One region of the Streptomyces sp. NPDC001530 genome, then DNA from elsewhere that is predicted to be linked to it. Evidence: predicted binding sites of a transcription regulator. Region 1 holds the regulator's gene; the other holds the start of a gene.
The links. The regulator HspR, encoded in region 1, represses chaperone genes until heat shock. The targets are predictions, from matches to a motif close to TTGAGNNNNNNNNNCTCAA.

Region 1 (6,770 bases):
GGCGACGCCTACCGTCGAGGCATGACCTCAACCGCCCAGACGCTCCCCGTGTCCGCACGTCTCCCCTTCGCCGCGGCCCCCGCGCTGCTTGGCGCGTACGGCGTCATCCGGATCGTGGACGGCCTCGACGGCAGCCACGGTCCGGGAGCCGCCTGGACCATCGGCCACATGTGCTTCCTCGTCGGTCTCGCGTACTTCGTCCGGACTTTTCAGGTGATGCGGGAAATCGGCGGCCGCGACCGGGTGGGCGCCGTCGGGTTCTGGGTGGGCGCGGCCGGATACCTGGCCCTGGGGGCGCAGTTCGGCATCGATCTGGTCGTCGGCTTCCTGTCCGACGACCACGCCGACATGGCCGAGCTCTTCACCCGCATCCAGGACGTACCCGGCATCGAGCCGGTCGTCTACAGCTTCGGCCCGATGCTGTTCTTCATGGCGCAGCTCCTGCTGGTCACCCGGCTCACCGCCCGGCGGGTACTGCGGCCGTGGGCCCCGGTGCTGGTCCTCGTCGCCACCCTGCTGCCGTTCGCCGACAAGGACCTCATACCGCTCGGCGCGGTCCTGCTGCTGGTCTCCTTCGCCCCGCTGTACCGCGCGGGAAGCCGGCGCGTCGCCCTGGCCGCCTGAGGCCGGAAAACCGGTACAACCAAGTCCTGCCGTCGTGAGTCCTGATCGCCAACGGCTTAAACCCCGTTGACAATCAGGACTTTTCAGGCCTGCCCGGCATTCCCAGGTCTTGCCAGGGCCTTTGCCCGTACTGAAGGAACGCATGAACCCATCCAGAGGCACGATGGCCGCGACCACCACCGCCCTCGTGCTCGCCACCGCGGGCGGTCTGCTCACCGCGACCGCTACCCCGGCCTCCGCCGACGTCAGCTGCGTATCCCCCGTCTATAAGCGGCAGTTCTTCGCGAACACCACTTTCTCCGGCACAGCGAAGAAAACGGACTGCGACGGCGCGATCGACCAGAACTGGGGCACCGGCGCCCCCGCTTCGGGCCTGCCGTCCGACAACTTCGGCATCCGCTGGACGGTGACGCGCGACTTCGGCTCGGGCGGCCCCTTCGCCCTCCCCGTCACCACCCAGGACGGCCTGCGCGTCTACCTCGACGGCACCCGCAAGGTGGACCTCTGGAAGAACGTCTCCACGACCCAGTCGAAGACGGTCAACATCACCATCCCGTCCGGCAAGCACACCCTGCGCGTCGACTTCGTCAACTGGACAGGCAAGGCAAACGTCACCTTCACCTACAAACCGCGCACTTCGGCAAGCGTCGACACGGTCAAGCCGCTGACCCCGACGGGCACTTCGGTGACGTACGACACAGCCACCGGCAAGGCCGAGCTCACCTGGTCCAAGAACAAGGAGATGGATCTCGCCGGTTACCGCGTCTACCGGCGCCTCCAGGGCAGCACGAGCTGGACGAAGCTGACGACCACGACCGCCACCTCGTACACCGACACCCCGCCCGCCACCGGCCAGACGTACTACTACGAGGTCCGCGCCTACGACATGGCGGGCAACACGTCGGCGGGCAGCACCGACCGACCGGTCACGACACCCGACAGGACCGCGCCGCCGATCCCCTCCGGGCTCACGGCGACCGACGGGCAGCCGGGGATCGCACTGACCTGGAACTCCGTCCCGGGCGCCACGAGTTACGTCGTGTACCGGCGCTGGGAAGAGGACGGCGGCGACGAACCGACGCCCAAGGTGGCGACGGTGACGTCCGCCGCGTGGACCGACGCCACGGCCAAGGAGAACCTGTACTACAGCTACTGGGTCACGGCGGTCGACGGCGCCGGCAACCAGTCCGCCAAGTCGGCGCGTGCCGGCGTCGAGCGCGGCGACCACGCGCCCTCCGCGCCCACCGGCCTGACGGCCGCGACGGCGCCCACCGGTATCGCGCTGACGTGGAAGGCCCCCACCACCCCCGTCACCCAGGACCTGACGCACTACCGGATCTACCGCAAGGGCCAACTCCTGGACGAGATCCGCAGCACGCGGACCTCCTACACCGACACCGAGGTCCGGCAGGGCACCGCGTACGCGTACACGCTGACCGCCGTGGACATCCAGGGCCACGAGTCCGTCGTGTCCGCGCCCGCGACGGCCACCGCACCGGCGACGGGACTCGCTCCGGCGCCTGTCACGGGGCTGAAGGGTTCCTTCGACGGCAACGAGATCGGTCTGCTGTGGCAGCGCAGCCCGGAGAGCGACGTGGACCACTACGACGTCTACCGGGCCGTGCTGGTCAACGGCGTCTGGGAGTACGAGAAGTGGGGCGAAGCCCACGATCCGGGCTGGGAGGACGAGCCGACGCTGGGCTACTTCGACGAGCTCTACGAGCCGCAGGGCGAGACCGCGCGCTGGGCGGTGATCGCCGTGGACGAGAACGGCAACTCCCGGTACGGCACCGGTGAGGAGTTCTCGTACGTCACCCTGACCGAGCCGGTGGGTACCCCGGACGCCTGACGTACGGCCGAACTCCGATCCGCGTTTCCTGCTCGTCGGCCGAACTCCGAGCTCCTGATCGTCGGGGGGGCTCCCGCACCGCCGACGATCCCGCCCAGCACCAGCACCGAAGGACCCCACGACCCCGGCCAGACGCACGACCGCCGCGGCCGCGACCGCCGTCGTGCGATGTGGAGGTGAGCTGGTGGTCGCCCGCGGGCACGGAGAGCTACAACAGTGCCCGGGTCTCCCGCTGGAACCCGCAGACCGCCACCTTCGATCCGCTGCCCGACACGGAGTACTGGCCGACCCGCGACTACAACGTCCCGACGGGTACGACCCTGTGGTACCAGGTCGTCGGCGTGCGCGACGACGGCAGCACCTCGCAGCCGGTCCTCGTGGGTGTGGCCGTGCCGCCGGTCCCCTGACCGTGCCGCCGGTCTCCTGAGCTGCACGGTCTTCTGAGCAGCACGAAGGGGCGGCACCGGACGCTATCCGGTGCCGCCCCTTCGGCGCGAAGTCCCCGCTCCTGCTACTGCTCCTGGTCCCTGCGCTTCGGGCGCCACACCACCAGCGCGCTCGTCTGCTGGACCTCCTGGTAGGGGACCAGGTCACGGCGGTACGAGGCGTGGACGGCGGCCTCGCGCTGCTGCATGGCGGCCGCGGCGCCGTCCAGGGCCGACTGCAGTTCCGCGACGCGGGACTGGAGCGCGGCGACCTGGTTCTCCAGCTCGATGATGCGCTTGATGCCGGCCAGGTTGATGCCCTCGTCCTGCGACAACTGCTGGACGGTGCGCAGCAGTTCGATGTCGCGGGCCGAGTAGCGGCGGCCCCGCCCGGCGGTGCGGTCGGGGGAGACCAGGCCCAGGCGGTCGTACTGGCGCAGGGTCTGCGGGTGCAGGCCGGAGAGCTGGGCCGCCACCGAGATGACGTAGACCGGGGTCTCCTCGGTCAGTTCGTACGGGTTGCGTCGACGGCCGTCCATCGCTCTCATGCTCCCTTCGCGGCCTGGAACAGCTCCGCCCGCGGGTCTTCGCCCGCGGTCGCCTCGCGATACGCCTCCAGGGCGTCACGAGCCTTGCCCGACACGTCCTTGGGGACCGCCACCTCGACGGTGACGAGGAGGTCGCCCCGTGTCCCGTCCTTGCGGACCGCGCCCTTGCCGCGGGCCCGCATCGTACGGCCGTTGGGCGTGCCCGGCGGCAGCTTCAGAGTGACCGGCGGTCCGCCCAGCGTCGGCACGCGCACCTCGCCGCCGAGCGCCGCCTCCGCGAAGGTGACGGGCACGGTGATGGTGAGGTTGTCGCCCTTGCGGCCGAAGACCGGGTGGGCGTCCACGTGCACGGTGACGTACAAGTCGCCTGCCGGGCCGCCCCGTTCACCAGGGGCTCCCTTGCCGCGCAGCCGGATCCGCTGGCTGTCGCTGACGCCCGCCGGGATCCGTACCTGCATGGTCCGGGACGACTTCGCGCGCCCCGAGCCGTTGCAGACCAGACAGGGGTGCTCCGCGATCAGGCCGCGGCCCTTGCAGTCCGGGCAGGGGTCCGTGAGCGAGAAGCCGCCGCCCGAACCCCGCGCCACCTGGCCGGTGCCGACGCAGGTCGGGCACACGCGCGGTGTGCCGTTCTTGTCGCCGGTGCCCGAACAGGCCTTGCAGGGCTGCTGCGAGGTCATGCGCAGCGGAACGGTCGCGCCGTCCACGGCCTCCGTGAAGCTCAGCGTGACCTCGGTGTCGATGTCCTGGCCGCGCCGGGGCTGCGTACGGGTGCCGGTGGTGGCGCCACCGCGGTTGAACAGGCCCCCGAAGACATCCCCGATGCCGCCGCCGAAGCCGCCTCCCGCGCCCTGTCCCTGGGCGCCGCCTCCGAAGAGGTCGCCCAGGTCGAAGTTGAAGGAGCCGCCGCCGGCGCCGGGACCCGGACGGAAGCCGCCGTTGCCGAAGAGGGCGCGTGCCTCGTCGTACTCCTTGCGCTTCTTGGGGTCGCCGAGCACGTCGTTCGCCTCGGAGATCTCCTTGAAGCGCTCCTCGGCCTTGGCGTTGCCCTTGTTGGCGTCCGGGTGGTACTCGCGGGCGAGCTTCCGGTACGCCTTCTTGATCTCGGCCTCGGTGGCGTCCTTGGGGACGCCGAGGACCTTGTAGAAGTCCTTCTCGATGAAGTCCTTGGTGCTCATCCTCAGCGTCCCTCCTTCCTTATCGTTTCAACGTCAGCCCTCGTCCGGGCCACCGCTCTCCTTGTCGTCGGCCGCCTCCGCGGAATCCTGGGAGTCCGCCTTGACGGTCTGCGCACCCGGCTGGGGCTCGGCGACGGCCACCCGCGCGGGGCGGATGGTGCGCTCGCCGATGCGATACCCCGGCTGCAGAATCGCCACGCACGTCGTCTCCGTGACATCCGGCGCGTACGAGTGCATCAGGGCCTCGTGGATCGTCGGGTCGAAGGGCTCACCCTCCTTGCCGAACTGCTGGAGCCCCATCTTCGCCGCGACGGTCTCCAGCGACTCGGCCACCGACTTGAAGCCGCCGACCAGTTCGCCGTGATCCCGCGCGCGACCGATGTCGTCGAGTACGGGCAGGAGCTCGGTCAGGAGGTTCGCGATGGCGATCTCCTTGACCGCGATCCGGTCGCGCTCGACCCGTCGGCGGTAGTTCTGGAACTCGGCCTGGAGCCGCTGGAGGTCCGCCGTGCGCTCGTTGAGCGCCGTGCGCGCCTGGTCCAGCTGGGCCGTCAGGCCGACCAACTGTGCTGCTGCGTCCCCGTCCGGGGCCGCCGCCCCCTCCGAAGAGGGGGTGGCGGTCTGCGGCTCGGCGTCGTCAGAGGTGGCGCCGGAGGGGACGTCAGGCTTCTCCTCGAAGCCCGGGGTCTCCTCCGTCACGCGGCACCGTCCTTACGGTCCTCGTCGACGATCTCGGCGTCGACGACGTCGTCGTCGGCCTTCGGGGCCTCGGCGCCGGGAGCGTCGCCGCCCGCGGCCTGCGCGGCCTGGGCGTCGGCGTACATCGCCTGGCCCAGCTTCTGCGAGACGGCGGCGACCTTCTCGGTGGCCGTACGGATCTCGGCGGTGTCCTCGCCCTTGAGCGCGGCCTTCAGCTCCTCGACGGACGCCTCGACCTCGGTCTTGACCTCGCCGGGGACCTTGTCCTCGTTGTCCTTGAGGAACTTCTCCGTCTGGTAGACGAGCTGCTCGCCCTGGTTGCGGGTCTCGGCGGCCTCGCGGCGGGCGTGGTCCTCCTCCGCGTACTTCTCGGCCTCCTGGCGCATCCGGTCGACCTCGTCCTTCGGTAGCGAGGAGCCGCCGGTGACGGTCATCTTCTGCTCCTTGCCCGTGCCGAGGTCCTTCGCGGTCACGTGCATGATGCCGTTGGCGTCGATGTCGAAGGCGACCTCGATCTGCGGGACACCGCGCGGGGCCGGCGGCAGACCGGTCAGCTCGAACATCCCGAGCTTCTTGTTGTACGCCGCGATCTCGCGCTCGCCCTGGTAGACCTGGATCTGCACGGAGGGCTGGTTGTCCTCGGCGGTGGTGAAGATCTCGGACCGCTTGGTCGGGATCGTCGTGTTCCGCTCGATGAGCTTCGTCATGATGCCGCCCTTGGTCTCGATACCGAGGGACAGCGGGGTCACGTCGAGGAGCAGGACGTCCTTGACCTCCCCCTTGAGGACACCGGCCTGGAGGGCGGCGCCGATGGCGACGACCTCGTCCGGGTTCACACCCTTGTTGGCCTCGTTGCCACCGGTCAGCTCCTTGACGAGCTCGGCGACGGCGGGCATACGGGTGGAGCCACCGACGAGAACGACGTGGTCGATCTCGGAGAGGTTGATGCCCGCGTCCTTGATGACGTTGTGGAACGGGGTCTTGCAGCGCTCCAGAAGGTCGGCGGTGAGCTGCTGGAACTGGGCGCGCGTGAGCTTCTCGTCCAGGTGCAGCGGGCCCTCGGCGGACGCCGTGATGTAGGGCAGGTTGATCGAGGTCTCGGTGGACGAGGACAGCTCGATCTTGGCCTTCTCGGCGGCCTCGCGCAGGCGCTGGAGGGCCATCTTGTCCTTGGAGAGGTCCACGCCGTGGCCGCTCTGGAACTGCTTCACCAGGTAGTCGACGACCCGCTGGTCCCAGTCGTCACCACCGAGGTGGTTGTCACCGTTGGTGGCCTTCACCTCGACGACGCCATCGCCGATCTCCAGCAGGGACACGTCGAAGGTGCCGCCACCGAGGTCGAAGACGAGGATGGTCTGGTCGTCCTTGTCGAGGCCGTAGGCGAGCGCGGCCGCGGTGGGCTCGTTGACGATACGAAGGACGTTGAGACCGGCGATCTCACCGGCTT
Region 2 (6,770 bases), on a different contig from region 1:
TTCGCGCTCAACCGGCTTGTCGGCGGCGGCACTCTGCGGGCCGGGCTGGAGGGGGGCCGGGTCCGGGCGCCGATTGTGCCGGACGATGAGCGGCTTCTGCCGCTTGGACTGACGGTTCATCCGGTGCCTCCCTTCGGGGCCTGCTCGTCGTCGACGATCTCGGCATCGACGACGTCCTCCTCCGTAGCGCTCGCGTCGGCAGTGGACCCGCCTTCGGCCTGCGGCCCGGCCCCGGACGCTCCCGAGGACGCCTGAGCCTGGGCGTACATGGCGGTGCCGATCTTCTGTGCGGCGGCCGCCGCCTTCTCGGTGGCGGCGCGGATCGCGGCGGTGTCCTCGCCCTTGAGCCGCTCCTTCACCTCGGCCAGCGCGGCCTCGGTCTCGGACTTGGCGTCGGCGGGGATCTTGTCCGGGTTGTCGGCGAGCAGCCTCTCGGTCTGGTAGACGAGTTGTTCGGCCCGGTTGCGGGTCTCGGCGTCCTCCCGGCGCCGACGGTCCTCCTCGGCGTGCTGTTCGGCCTCCCGGACCATCCGGTCGATGTCGTCCTTCGGCAGCGCCGAGCCCCCGGTGACGGTCATCCGCTGCTGCTTGCCCGTGCCGAGGTCCTTGGCCGTGACGTGCATGATGCCGTTGGCGTCGATGTCGAAGGCGACCTCGATCTGCGGGACACCGCGCGGGGCCGGCGGCAGACCGGTCAGCTCGAACATCCCGAGCTTCTTGTTGTAGCCCGCGATCTCGCGCTCGCCCTGGTAGACCTGGATCTGGACCGACGGCTGGTTGTCCTCGGCGGTGGTGAAGATCTCGGACCGCTTGGTCGGGATCGTCGTGTTCCGCTCGATGAGCTTCGTCATGATGCCGCCCTTGGTCTCGATACCGAGGGACAGCGGGGTCACGTCGAGGAGCAGGACGTCCTTGACCTCACCCTTGAGGACACCGGCCTGGAGGGTGGCGCCAATGGCGACGACCTCGTCCGGATTCACACCCTTGTGCGGTTCCTTGCCGGTGAGCTTCTTCACGAGGTCCGTCACCGCCGGCATCCGCGTGGAGCCGCCGACCAGGATCACATGATCGATGTCCGGAACCTTGATTCCCGCATCCTTGACCGCGTTGTGGAACGGGGTCTCGCAGCGTTCCAGCAGGTCGGCGGTGAGCTGCTGGAACTGGGATCGGGTGAGCTTCTCGTCCAGGTGCAGCGGTCCTTCGGCCGAGGCGCTGATGTACGGGAGGTTGATCGTGGTCTCGGTCGCGGCGGACAGCTCGATCTTGGCGCGCTCGGCAGCCTCACGCAGCCGCTGGGTGGCCATCTTGTCCTGGGACAGATCCACGCCGTAGTGGTTCTTGAACTGCTTGACCAGGTGGTCGACGACCCGCTGGTCCCAGTCGTCACCGCCCAGCTGAGTGTCACCGTTGGTGGACTTGACCTCGACGACACCCTCGCCGATCTCCAGCAGCGACACGTCGAAGGTGCCGCCACCGAGGTCGAAGACGAGGATGGTCTGGTCGTTCTCCTTGTCGAGGCCGTACGCCAGCGCGGCGGCCGTCGGCTCGTTGATGATCCGCAGCACGTTGAGACCCGCGATCTCACCCGCCTCTTTGGTGGCGGTGCGCTGGGCATCGTTGAAGTACGCCGGTACGGTGACGACGGCGTCGGTGACGTCCTCGCCCAGATAGGCCTCCGCGTCGCGCTTCAGCTTCTGCAGCACCCGTGCCGAGATCTCCTGCGCGGTATACCGCTTGCCGTCGATGCTGCCGCTCTCCGGGAACCGCCACTGCCCGTCACCCATGTGGCGCTTGACCGACCTCGCGGTCCGCTCCACATTCGTCACCGCCTGCCGCTTGGCGACCTCACCGACCAGCACATCCCCGCTCTTGGCGAAACCCACCACCGACGGCGTGGTCCGGGTCCCCTCCGTGTTGGCGATGACCGACGGCTCGCCGCCCTCCAGAACACACACGACCGAGTTCGTCGTACCGAGGTCAATACCGACAGCGCGTGCCATGTCAGTTCTCCCTCCTCGTTCCCCTTCCTTGCCATCCGGGCCGGTCCGTGACGTGACCGCACGTGTCTGCCGGATTGCAGGAAAGCTCTCTCATACCTTCAATAAAACTTGAGTCCTTCTTTGTCAAGATAGCGATGATTTATCCCTATCGCCCCTCCAGGACCTACTCAGACCGCCCACGTGATCGCCTGCCACAATTCGTGGAGCGCTGGTGTTCGGCAGAGCCTGCCGCGAACGATGGAGGAGTTCCCGTGCCCATGCCCTCAATCCCCTTGCGAAAGCTGGGTTTTCTGACCATCGGGCTGTTCGAGCAGGACGACCCCGGCCGCGGCCACGAGTCGACACTCGACATCATCGAGCTGGGCGAACGGCTGGGGTTCGACAGCGCGTGGGTGCGCCACCGTCATCTCCAGTACGGCATCTCGTCGCCCGTCGCCGTACTGGCGGCGGCCTCGCAGCGCACCAGCCGTATCGAACTGGGTACCGCGGTCATCCCGGTCGGATGGGAGAACCCGCTGCGGCTCGCCGAAGACCTGGCGACCGTCGACGTGCTGTCCCGAGGCCGCCTCAATCCGGGTGTCAGCGTCGGCCCACCGATGCACTACGAGCAGGTCAAGCACGCCCTGTATCCCGACACGGCCGACGCCGAGGACTTCGGCTACGGCCGCGTGGAACGGCTGCTGGACTTCGTACGCGGCAAACCGGCCACCGACTTCAGCGGGATCGAGGGCTTCGAGGTGTTCTCCGACCGCGTGCAGCCCCACTCCCCCGGTCTGGGCCGCCGCATGTGGTACGGCGGCGGAAGCCTGCGGTCGGCGCGGTGGGCCGGTGAGCATGGCATGAACTTCCTGACCAGCAGCGTCGTCAAGGCGGAGGAGTCCGAGAACTTCGCCGAGATCCAGCTCTCACACGTACGGACCTTCCGCGCTCACCATCCCGACGGCGACCGCGCCCGTGTCTCCCAGGGGCTCGTCGTGATTCCCACGGACAGCGCCTCGCCCGAGCAGCGGGCCAAGTACGAGGAATTCGCCCGCAAGCGGATGCCGCGTACCACCACGCCGCAGGGACCGGCGCGCATGATGTTCGCGCCCGACCTCGTCGGAACCTCCGACCAGATCGCCGAACGGCTCTCCTCCCACGTCGCGTTCCAGGAGATCGACGAGGTCGCGTTCGCCCTCCCCTTCACCTTCGACCACGACGACTACGTCCAGATCCTCACCGACATCGCCACCAAGCTCGGCCCGGCACTGGGCTGGCGACCGGCGGCCTGACACTGGTGTCGCTCAAGGCCGCCAGCGGGGGGCTTCATCGTCCGGCGCGTCCGGGCTCGCGAAGTGAAAGGGGACCGAGAGATGGGCAGCCAGGGCTCTGCCCGCCCGGTCGGCCGCGGCCGCTGACGGGTGCAGCGGGGCGGGGTCCTCGTCACCGAGGTACCGCACGGCCGTGCCCCGGTAGATGGTGGCCAGCGGATGCCCGCCGACGGGGTCAGCGGTGACGGCCAGCAGGTCCACGAACCAGTCGTGGACGGTGTCGCCGTTCCAGACGGCCTCGATCGCCACGACGCGACCTGAGGCCCTTCCGGCGGCACGGGCGGCCAGGGACTCCAAGTCGAGGGGGCTGTCGGGAGTGCGGGCGATCCTGTCGCTGTGGTGGAGATATCGGTCGTGGACGACGAGTTGGGCGTCGTTGAGACCCAGACCGCGGGAGCGGCCGGTTTCGAAAACGATGCGGATCGCCTGAAGGCGGGCGTCCTGCAGGACGTATCCGTCGACCTGTTCGCGGATGCCGGCCGGCAGCAGTTCCCACCACTCGCTTGCGGTGATGTCAGCCATCCAGATTCTGCCCGTCTTCCGTGCAGTCCTTACGAGCAGGGTCGGGTCGCCGTACCGATGGTGTGGTGTGGCGTCGGTTGCGGAAGGTGCGGCGTAGGTCGTCTATCCAGGCGTCGGGGGTCTCCCAGGGGATGAAGTGGCCGCCGGTGTCGTGGGCGGTGAGGTTGACGTGGTGGTACCAGTCGGCACGGTCGCTGGAGAGCCAGTTGTCGAGTCGCTGTTCGGTGGTGGTGACGCCGGGTGGGTTTTCGTAGCCGACGAAGGTGATGCCGGTGGGGGCCTCGATGACCGGCCAACGGTCGTGGGAGGGGGCCCAGGGGTAGCGGTTGGCGTTGGCGTAGTAGCGCATCGAGGTTCCGATGGCGTTGTTGACCCAGAAGATCGTGGCGTGGGTGAGGAGGTCGTCCTTGGTGAAGACGTTCTCCACGTCGCCGTGGTGGTCGCTCCAGTTCGCCCAGCGCTCCAGGATCCAGGCGAGCAGCCCGACAGGTGAGTCGGAGAGCCCGTGGGCGAGGGTGCTGGGCGCGAGGACGTGGGCGGCGAGGTGGACGGCGAAGCGCCGCTCGAAGGCAAGCAGCTGCTGGTGAGCGGGCTCGGGCAGGCCCTCGGGGATCGGTTGGCCGCCGCTGAGGTCCCAGGCGCGGTCGCCGTTGAAGAAGCTGAGTTTCAGGCCGGAGCCGATGTGGATGCCGTGCAGTTCGTCGGCGTATTTGTGGCCGAGCTGGCCGGTGACGAGGGCTCCGACGCCCGCCGAGCATCTTGCGTACGCGCCGGGCCTCGCGCACGAAGTCGGCGCTCCCGCCGACGACCGAACCCACCGGTGCGCCCAGCCCTTTGCTCAGGCACGCCTGGACGGTGTCCACGCCGCGGGTGAGCTCAGCGGGGGTGGTCTTCAGGGCCACGGCGGCGTTCCAGATGCGGGCGCCGTCCAGATGGACGAGCAGCCCTTTCTCCCTTGCCGCGGCGACCAGTTCCGCGTGCTCGTGAGGCGATGTGGTCGTGCCGCCGGCCGTGTTGTGGGTGTTCTCCAGGCACAGGAGCCGGTTGCGCAGGGCGAAGTACGAGCCGCCGCCGGTCACCGCGGCCCGTACGGCCTGCGCAGTGATCCGGCCCGGGCCGGCCGTCCAGGGCAGCGGCTGTGGCATGCCTCCGGCGAGCCAGGACGCCGTACCGACCTCGCTGTCCAGCACATGTGCATGTTGGGGAGCGAAGAAACGGTCGCCCCGTTGCAGGACGAGGAAGAGCGCCACGAGGTTTCCCATGGAGCCGCTCGGCACCCACAACGAGGCTTTCACACCGAGTAGTTCAGCAGCTCGTTCCTCCAGGGCGCGCATGGTGGGGTCGCCGTCGAGGACATCGTCCCCGACGTCAGCCGCCGCCATGGCGGCGCGCATCTCCGCATCGGGGCGTGTCACGGTGTCGGATCGCAGGTCGATCGGTGCGGTGCTGCTCATCTCGGCCTTTCCGGGGAGCGGTGGGATGCGGCCCGGGCCGGAGCCCATCGGCCACGCATCGGCGAGGCGGCACGCCGACGCTGCCGCGGGCGCCGGCTCGCGGCGGCTTCCGGCCAGGCCCGCCGAACGCCGCCGCGTCCGGTTCCTCCCGCTGGAAGCGGCGTCGCGGTCAGTCCCTGAGACGATCGATCTGGCGGATTTTGTTGGTCGCGTCCAGGGCGGCGACCTTGTAGGACTCGGCGAGCGTCGGGTAGTTGAAGACGGCGTCGACGAGGTAGTCGACCGTGCCGCCGCAGCCCATGACGGACTGGCCGATGTGGATGAGTTCGGTGGCGCCGGTGCCGAAGCAGTGGACGCCGAGCAGTTTGCGGTCGTCAGGGGAGACCAGCAGCTTGAGCATGCCGTGCGAGTCACCGATGATCTGACCCCGGGCCAGTTCGCGATAGCGGGAGATACCGACCTCGAAAGGCACGCAGTCTTCCGTGAGTTGGTCCTCGGTACGCCCGATGAAGCTGATCTCCGGGATGGTGTAGATGCCGATCGGCTGCAGGTCGTGCATCCGGTTCACCGGCTCGCCGCAGGCGTGGTATGCCGCCGTGCGGCCCTGCTCCATCGAGGTCGCCGCCAGCGCGGGGAAGCCGATGACGTCACCGACGGCGTAGATGTGCGGCACCTCGGTGCGGTAGTGCTCGTCGACCGTGATGCGACCACGCCGGTCGGCGGACAGGCCCGCCTTGTCCAGGTCGAGTTCGTCGGTGAGACCCTGCCGACCCGCCGAGTACATCACGGCGTCGGCGGGGATCTTCTTGCCGCTCTCCAGGACCGTGAGAGTGCCACGGGGATGACGTTCGACCGCGGCGACTGTCTCTCCGAACCGGAAGGTGACGGCCAGATCCCGCAGGTGGTACTTGAGCGCCTCGATCACTTCGACGTCACAGAAGTCGAGCATCCCGGGCCGCTTCTCCACCACCGTGATCTTGCTGCCGAGGGCGGCGAACATGGAGGCGTACTCCATGCCGATCACCCCGGCCCCGACGATGACCATGGAGCGCGGCACCCGCTCCAGGTTCAGCACGTTGTCCGAGTCCATGATGGTCCGCCCGTCGAACTCGACGCTCGCGGGCCTTGCCGGACGGGTGCCGGTGGCGATGATGATGTGCTCGGCGCTCAACTGCCGTTCATGGCCGGTCACTTCGCGCAGGGCGATCGTGTGGTCGTCCAGGAAGCGGCCGGTGCCGGCGAAGAGGGAGACGTGGTTGCGTGACAGCTGACTGCGGATCACATCGACCTCGCGGCCGACCACGTGCTCGGTGCGCGCGGTCAGATCGGCGACGGTGATGTCGTCCTTGAGGCGGTAACTCTGGCCGTACAGGTCGCGTTGGGTGAGGCCGGTGAGATACAGGACCGCCTCACGCAAGGTCTTGGACGGGATGGTCCCGGTGTGGATGGAGACCCCGCCGACCATGTCGGGGCGGTCGACGACG

Region 2: a site for HspR is predicted at 2,109-2,127, ahead of dnaK (molecular chaperone DnaK). Genes of this name have one in related genera too.

Annotation. Positions count from the first base shown of each region.
Region 1 is NZ_JBIAVS010000004.1:191,764-198,533, reverse strand. Features, by position in the region: gene ACFY0T_RS08865 (hypothetical protein) at 22-624, shown strand; gene ACFY0T_RS08860 (fibronectin type III domain-containing protein) at 767-2,473, shown strand; gene ACFY0T_RS08855 (hypothetical protein) at 2,650-2,880, shown strand; gene ACFY0T_RS08850 (heat shock protein transcriptional repressor HspR) at 2,985-3,437, opposite strand; gene dnaJ (molecular chaperone DnaJ) at 3,443-4,624, opposite strand; gene grpE (nucleotide exchange factor GrpE) at 4,658-5,323, opposite strand; gene dnaK (molecular chaperone DnaK) at 5,320-6,770, opposite strand, start outside.
Region 2 is NZ_JBIAVS010000011.1:123,353-130,122, reverse strand. Features, by position in the region: gene grpE (nucleotide exchange factor GrpE) at 1-120, opposite strand, end outside; gene dnaK (molecular chaperone DnaK) at 117-2,000, opposite strand; gene ACFY0T_RS23485 (LLM class flavin-dependent oxidoreductase) at 2,258-3,271, shown strand; gene ACFY0T_RS23480 (hypothetical protein) at 3,284-3,832, opposite strand; partial or broken gene ACFY0T_RS23475 (epoxide hydrolase) at 3,903-4,391, opposite strand; partial or broken gene ACFY0T_RS23470 (threonine aldolase family protein) at 4,588-5,286, opposite strand; gene sthA (Si-specific NAD(P)(+) transhydrogenase) at 5,456-6,770, opposite strand, start outside.